Regions from separate parts of the Micromonospora lupini genome, predicted to be linked through region 2. Evidence: predicted binding sites of a transcription regulator. Region 2 holds the regulator's gene; each other region holds the start of a gene.
What was found. Region 2 encodes HrcA, which represses chaperone genes, less so after heat shock. Its sites were predicted from a motif close to GGTTNGCACNCTCNNNNNGAGNGTGCNAACC; they were not measured.
Positions count from the first base shown of each region.

Region 1: a site for HrcA is predicted at 1,376-1,406, ahead of groL (chaperonin GroEL). Genes of this name have one in related genera too.
Region 3: a site for HrcA is predicted at 1,328-1,358, ahead of groES (co-chaperone GroES). Genes of this name have one in related genera too.

Region 1 is NZ_JAPENL010000002.1:870,555-872,821, forward strand. It holds gene groL (chaperonin GroEL) at 1-1,181, opposite strand, end outside; gene OOJ91_RS18955 (hypothetical protein) at 1,454-2,267, opposite strand, start outside.
Region 2 is NZ_JAPENL010000001.1:3,111,255-3,113,521, reverse strand. It holds gene OOJ91_RS14455 (DUF4870 domain-containing protein) at 11-649, opposite strand; gene hrcA (heat-inducible transcriptional repressor HrcA) at 876-1,898, shown strand; gene dnaJ (molecular chaperone DnaJ) at 1,972-2,267, shown strand, end outside.
Region 3 is NZ_JAPENL010000002.1:513,842-516,108, forward strand. It holds gene groL (chaperonin GroEL) at 1-809, opposite strand, end outside; gene groES (co-chaperone GroES) at 880-1,194, opposite strand; gene OOJ91_RS17185 (helix-turn-helix domain-containing protein) at 1,530-2,267, shown strand, end outside.

The DNA.
Region 1 (2,267 bases), on a different contig from region 2:
ATGCGGTGCTTGCGCTCCTTGAGCTCGACCTCGGTGGCCGCGCCGACCTTGATGACCGCAACGCCGCCGGCCAGCTTGGCCAGCCGCTCCTGCAGCTTCTCGCGGTCGTAGTCGGAGTCGCTCTTGTCGATCTCGGCCCGGATCTGGTTGACCCGACCCTGGATCTGGTCGGCGTCGCCGGCACCGTCGACGATTGTGGTCTCGTCCTTGGTCACGACGACCTTGCGGGCGCGGCCCAGCATGTCGAGGCCGACGGCGTCCAGCTTGAGGCCGACCTCCTCGCTGATGACCTGGCCACCGGTGAGGATGGCGATGTCGGCGAGCATGGCCTTGCGGCGGTCACCGAAGCCCGGCGCCTTGACGGCGACCGACTTGAAGGTGCCCCGGACCTTGTTGACGACCAGGGTCGCCAGGGCCTCGCCCTCGATGTCCTCGGAGATGATCAGCAGCGGCTTGCCCGACTGCATGACCTTCTCGAGGATCGGGAGCAGGTCCTTGACCGACGAGATCTTGCTGTTGACGATCAGGAGGTAGGGGTCGTCGAAGACGGCCTCCATGCGCTCCGGGTCGGTCATGAAGTAGGCCGAGATGTAGCCCTTGTCGAAGCGCATACCCTCGGTGAGCTCCAGCTCCAGCCCGAAGGTGTTGCTCTCCTCGACGGTGATGACGCCTTCCTTGCCGACCTTGTCCATCGCCTCGGCGATGATCTCGCCGACGGTGCTGTCGCCAGCGGAGATGGAGGCGGTGGAGGCGATCTGCTCCTTGGTCTCGACGTCCTTGGCGAGCTTGGACAGCTCCTCCGAGACGCTCGCGACCGCGGCCTCGATGCCCCGCTTCAGGGCCATCGGGTTGGCGCCGGCGGCCACGTTGCGCAGGCCCTCGCGAACCAGGGCCTGGGCCAGGACGGTCGCCGTCGTCGTGCCGTCACCGGCAACGTCGTCGGTCTTCTTGGCGACCTCCTTGACCAGCTCGGCGCCGATCTTCTCGTACGGGTCCTCGAGCTCGATCTCCTTGGCGATGCTCACACCATCGTTGGTGATGGTGGGGGCACCCCACTTCTTCTCGAGCACGACGTTGCGGCCCTTGGGGCCGAGGGTCACCTTTACGGCGTCGGCGAGCTGGTTCATGCCCCGCTCGAGGCCGCGGCGCGCCTCTTCGTCGAACGCGATCATCTTGGCCATACGGCGTTGTCCTCCTGGACACTCACGGGCCACCCGAGATGTGTCCCCCGGATGGGCCGCCTGGTGTACGCACCTTGGGACGTCGCCACCTGGCGACGACGACGTCCTTCGGCCGGGCCGGATAGCCCGCGACGACCGGCCATGTGCCGCCCCGGCGTCTCCACGCCTGGGCAACCTGGCCCCACCGTCCCGACCATTGGCACTCACGGTATGCGAGTGCCAATGACTTGTTTAGCACTCTCACCTGCCGAGTGCAAGCACGATGAGCCCGCTCAGCCGAGTTCCGCGGCCAGTGTGGCCCCGTTCACCGGCGCCTCATGGGCGCGTTGCTCGGCGTACGTGATCAGCAGACCGATCAACTGGACGAGGTGGGCCGGCAGCGCCAGCACCGCCGTGACAGCGATCACCGCCACCGCCCCGACCGCGGCGCCCGGGGAGGCGAACGGGTCCGCACCGAACGCGGCGGTGCCCGCCGACTCGAGGAAGCCGGGAACCGCAGTGCCGACGATCACGGCCCCGCCCACCACCGCCACCCGACCGAGCACCAGACCGAGTCGGGCGTGGAACATCCCGAACGACCTGCCGATCGGGTTCTGCCGCTCGAACAGGTAGACCGGGCCGGCCAGGCTCAACGCGAACGCCAGATAGATGCCCGGCAGGAGGCAGCAGCAGGAACCGATACCGACGAGGAGACTGATCAGCAGCGTCCAGCCCCACAGGCCGAGCGCCCGGCGCAGGCCGTACCGCAGCGCCGCATCGAGGCTGCCGGGCCGGCCTGTCGCCTGCTGGGTGATCACCCAACTGCCGGCGGCCCACCCCACCGCCTGCACCAGACCGATCAGCAGGCTGCTGCCGACCAGCGCGCCGATGAGGGTTGCCAGGGTGACGGCGAAGTTGTCCGGCAGCCCGGCCGCCGGATCCATCTGGGCCTGCGCCTCCCAGGCGGGCGACGGGTCGACGCCCAGCAGGACGATCGAGAACACCGCCGCCGGCAACACCTGCGTGAGCAGCATGATCGGCACCAACTGCCGCCAGCCCCGGCGCAGCGCGCCCCCGCACCGCTCGAACCAGGCCCCGATGCCGGCG
Region 2 (2,267 bases):
CCGGCCCGGATCACTTGACGAGGTTGGCCGAGAGCGGGTAGCGGTAGAGGCTGCCCTCGTTGGCCTTGATGCCGGCGATGATGCCGAACACGGCACCGAGGATGATGGCCGCCCCGACGCCGATGAAGCCGATCAGGATGCACGAGAGCACCCAGCCGACCAGGCCGACGATCGACCAGATGAGCTGGAAGTTGAGCGCGGCGACGGCGTGTGACCGGACCGTCGGGGACTGGTTGCCCCGGGCCAGCAGCGCCACCAGCGGAGCGATCCAGCCGAGTACGCCCCCACTGATGATCATCCCAGCCGCGCCACCGAAGTGCGCGACAAGCGCCCAGGTCTTGTCCTCGTTGTTGGCGTAACCGCCACCGGGACCGCCGAACGCGCCCCCGGTCGGATAACCGCCAGTCGGGCCGCCCGGCGGGTAACCGCCAGGCGGCGGATAGTCACCCGGCGGAGGGTAGCCGCCCGACGGCGGTTGGTCACCGGTGGGCGGCGGATAGCCACCGGCCGGGGGATAGCCGCCCGGGCCGGGTGCCCCGGACAGTGGTGCGGTGGGCGGCTCGGCCGCGGAGGACGAGCCCGGGGGAGTCGGCTCCGGCGGGTAACTGCCGGGGTCTCCCGCGCCGGGAGGGCGAGGTGGTTCAGTCATGACTGTCACGGTAGGTGCCGGCGGCAACGTCGCACCAGAGCGACACCGCCCGGCCCCGCGGGCCGATCGGCTCGCATGGGGTGGCGCGGACCGCACCGACGGGCTGTCGTTGATCATCGCGTCGGCGGGGGCGCCGACGTAGACTGGCACTCGTTACAGTCGAGTGCCAGGACGGCCGTCGGCCCCGCGCGGGCCTGCGGCCGACGTGCGACAGGAGGTGCGGAGGATGGGTCTGGACGACCGCAAGCTCGCCGTGCTCCGCGCCATCGTCGAGGACTACGTCTCCACCCAGGAGCCGGTCGGCAGCAAGGCCCTGGTCGAGCGGCACCAGCTCGGGGTCTCCCCGGCCACGGTCCGCAACGACATGGCTGTGCTGGAGGAGGAGGGCTACATCCGGCAGCCGCACACAAGTGCCGGCCGGGTGCCCACCGACCGCGGCTACCGCCTCTTCGTCGACAGGCTGTCCCGGGTCAAGCCGCTCAGCCCTGCCGAACGCCGGGCCATCGAGCGCTTCCTCGTCGGCGCGGTCGACCTCGACGACGTGGTGCACCGCACCGTACGCCTGCTCGCCCAGCTCACCCGGCAGGTGGCAGTCGTGCAGTACCCGTCGCTGGCCCGCTCCTCGGTGCGGCACCTGGAGCTGGTGCCGATCTCCACCACCCGGCTGATGCTCGTCATGATCGCCGACACCGGGCGGGTGGAGCAGCGGCTGGTGGAGCTGCCCGGGCCGGTCCCCGCCGACGACGTCACCGACCTGCGCCGGCTCGTCAACGAGAAGCTCGCCGGCGCCCGGCTGTCGGACACTCCGCCGCTGGTGCAGGCGCTTGTCGAGGAGGCGCCGCCCAAGCTGCGTCCGGCGATGACCACCCTCGCCACGGTCCTGCTGGAGACGCTCGTCGAGCGGCACGAGGAACGCATCGCCCTGGCCGGCACCGCCAACCTCACCCGGGGTGGCCTGCTCGACTTCCAGGGCTCGCTGCGGCCGATCCTTGAGGCCCTGGAGGAGGAGGTCGTGCTCCTCAAGCTCATCGGCGAGACCGAGCCCAGCACGACCCGGGTGTTGATCGGCGACGAGAACGAGTTCGACAACCTGCGCGCCGCCTCGGTGGTCAGCACCGGGTACGGCCCGGGGGCCACCATCGTGGGTGGCCTCGGCGTGTTGGGGCCCACCCGGATGGACTACCCCGGCAATATCGCCACGGTGCGCGCCGTGGCACGCTACGTGGGCGAGCTGCTGGCCCAGAACTGACCAGTCAGGGCCGACGGCCGGCTGCGGCCGCCGGTCGGCGTAACGCGAGACGAACATGAGGACACGGAACGCAGTGGCCAGGGACTACTACGGCATCCTCGGTGTCAGCCGGGAAGCCTCCGATGACGAGATCAAGCGCGCCTACCGCAAGCTGGCGCGCCAGTTCCACCCGGACGTCAATCCGGACCCGGAGGCTCAGGAGAAGTTCAAGGACATCAACGCCGCGTACGAGGTCCTCTCGGACGACCGGAAGCGGCAGATCGTCGACCTGGGTGGCGACCCGCTCGCCCCGGGAGGCGGCGGCGCCGGCGGCCCGGGTGGCCCCGGCGGGGCCGGCCCGTTCGTCGGTTTTCAGGACATCATGGACGC
Region 3 (2,267 bases), on a different contig from region 2:
TTGAGGGTCTTGCGCAGCGAGTTGACCACCAGGGTGGAGAGCGCCTGACCGTCCACGTCCTCGGCGATGATCAGCAGGGGCTTGCTGTTCTGCAGGACCTTCTCCAGCAGCGGCAGCAGCTCCTCGATCGCCGAGATCTTCTGGGTGGTGACCAGGATGTACGCGTCCTCCAGGACGGACTCCTGACCCTCCAGGTCGGTGACGAAGTTCGGCGAGATGAAGCCCTTGTCGAACTGGAGACCCTCGGTCACGTCCAGCTCGGTGGTGAGCATCGAGCCCTCCTCGACGGTGATGACACCGTCGCGGCCGACCCGCTCCATCGCCTCGGCGATCAGCTCGCCGATGGTGGCGTCCTGCGCGGAGATCGTCGCCACGTTCGCGATCGACTCCTTGCCGGCGACCTCGACGGCCCGGCCGAGCAGCGCCTCGGAGACCTTGGCGGCCGCCGCGTCGATGCCCCGCTTGAGGCCGGCCGGGTTGGTCCCGGCGGTCACGTTGCGCAGGCCCTCACGGACCATCGCCTGTGCCAGCACGGTCGCGGTGGTGGTCCCGTCGCCGGCGACGTCGTTGGTCTTGGTCGCCACCTCCTTGACCAGCTGCGCGCCGAGGTTCTCGTAGGGGTTGGTGAGCTCGATCTCCTTGGCGATGGTCACACCATCGTTGGTGATCGTCGGCGCACCGAATTTCTTGTCCAGGACGACGTTGCGCCCGCGCGGGCCGAGGGTGACCTTGACCGCGTCTGCGAGGGCGTTGACACCGTGCTCCAGCAGGTGCCGGGCGTCGTCCGAGAAGCTCAGGATCTTCGCCATGAATGTCCCTTCGAAGCGCCGCTGCCCCGGCCCGGCGAGCCGGACCGGGGCAGCGACACTGATCGGTTGCTTACTTCTCGATGACCGCGAGGACGTCGCGGGCGGAGAGCACCAGGTACTCCTCGCCGGCGTACTTGACCTCGGTGCCGCCGTACTTCGAGTAGAGGACGGTGTCGCCGACCTGCACGTCAACCGGAACCCGGTTGCCGTTGTCGTCGACGCGCCCCGGGCCCACAGCGAGGACAGTGCCCTCCTGCGGCTTCTCCTTGGCGGTGTCGGGGATCACGATGCCCGACGCCGTGGTGGTCTCAGCCTCATTCGCCTGGACCACGATGCGGTCCTCGAGCGGCTTGATCGCAACCTTGGTCGCGGTAGTCACGGGCATACCCTCCTGGGGTACTGGTTTCGTTGCCGGCCAGCGGGGCTGACCAGCGTCAATCTGCCTCATGCCACCGGGCGGTGCCGTCGTCGCGGGTGCCGGTCCGCCTGGCGTGCGCACCCGGGTCGCGAGACCCGGAAGCTGGCACCCTCAGGGTGAGAGTGCTAATCGCAGGTTATTCCGTGGCTAGCACTCCGTCAAGGAGAGTGCCAACGCGCCGCTGTCCGTGTCGCCACAGTTCCGCCAGTCGTTACCGCAACACGCCGGGAGCGCATCGCCCCGCCGTGGCCAGCTCCCTACCGTCGGTTGCCATCACCGACGGCCGCGGAAAGAGGGATCGAATGGCCCGGATACCGACCCTGACGTTCCTGCTCGAACAGCTACGCCGCGCACGCCAGGCGCGCGGGCTCAGCCAGGAGGAGCTGGGCAAGATGATCAACTACTCACCGTCGTACGTGAGTGCTGTCGAGACCGGGCAGAGCCCGGTCAGACCGGATTACGTCGCCCGCATCGACTCGACCCTGGACACCGGCGGTCTCTTCGTCGGCATGCTGGAGCTGATCCGCTTCCACGCCGCGCCCGACTGGTTCCGCCCCTGGGAGGACAACGAGCGGGAGGCGGCGGCGCTGCGCTGGTACGACCCGACGGTGATCCCCGGCCTGCTGCAAACCGAGGGGTATGCGCGGGCGATGCTCGGCACGCTCGGCGAGCTGACCGCCGAGCAGGTCGAGACGCGTGTGGTGACCCGGCTCGCCCGGCAGACCGTGCTGACCGCCGACCGGCGTCCGCGCCTCGTCGCGGTGCTGGAGGAGCACACGCTGCGCCGGCAGCTCGGCGACCACAAGATCATGCGCGAACAGCTACAGCACCTGCTGGCCATGAGCACCGAGCCGAACGTGCAGGTCCGGGTCGTGCCGGCCGACACTCCCTGGCACATCGGGCTCCACGGCCCGTTCATCCTGGCCCGGCTCGACACCGGGGTCGAGCTGGCCCACCTGGACAACCAGCTCCGGGGGCAGACCGTGGACGGCCCGAACGACGTTGCCGCCCTGGAGCGCCGCTGGGAGACTGTGACCGGC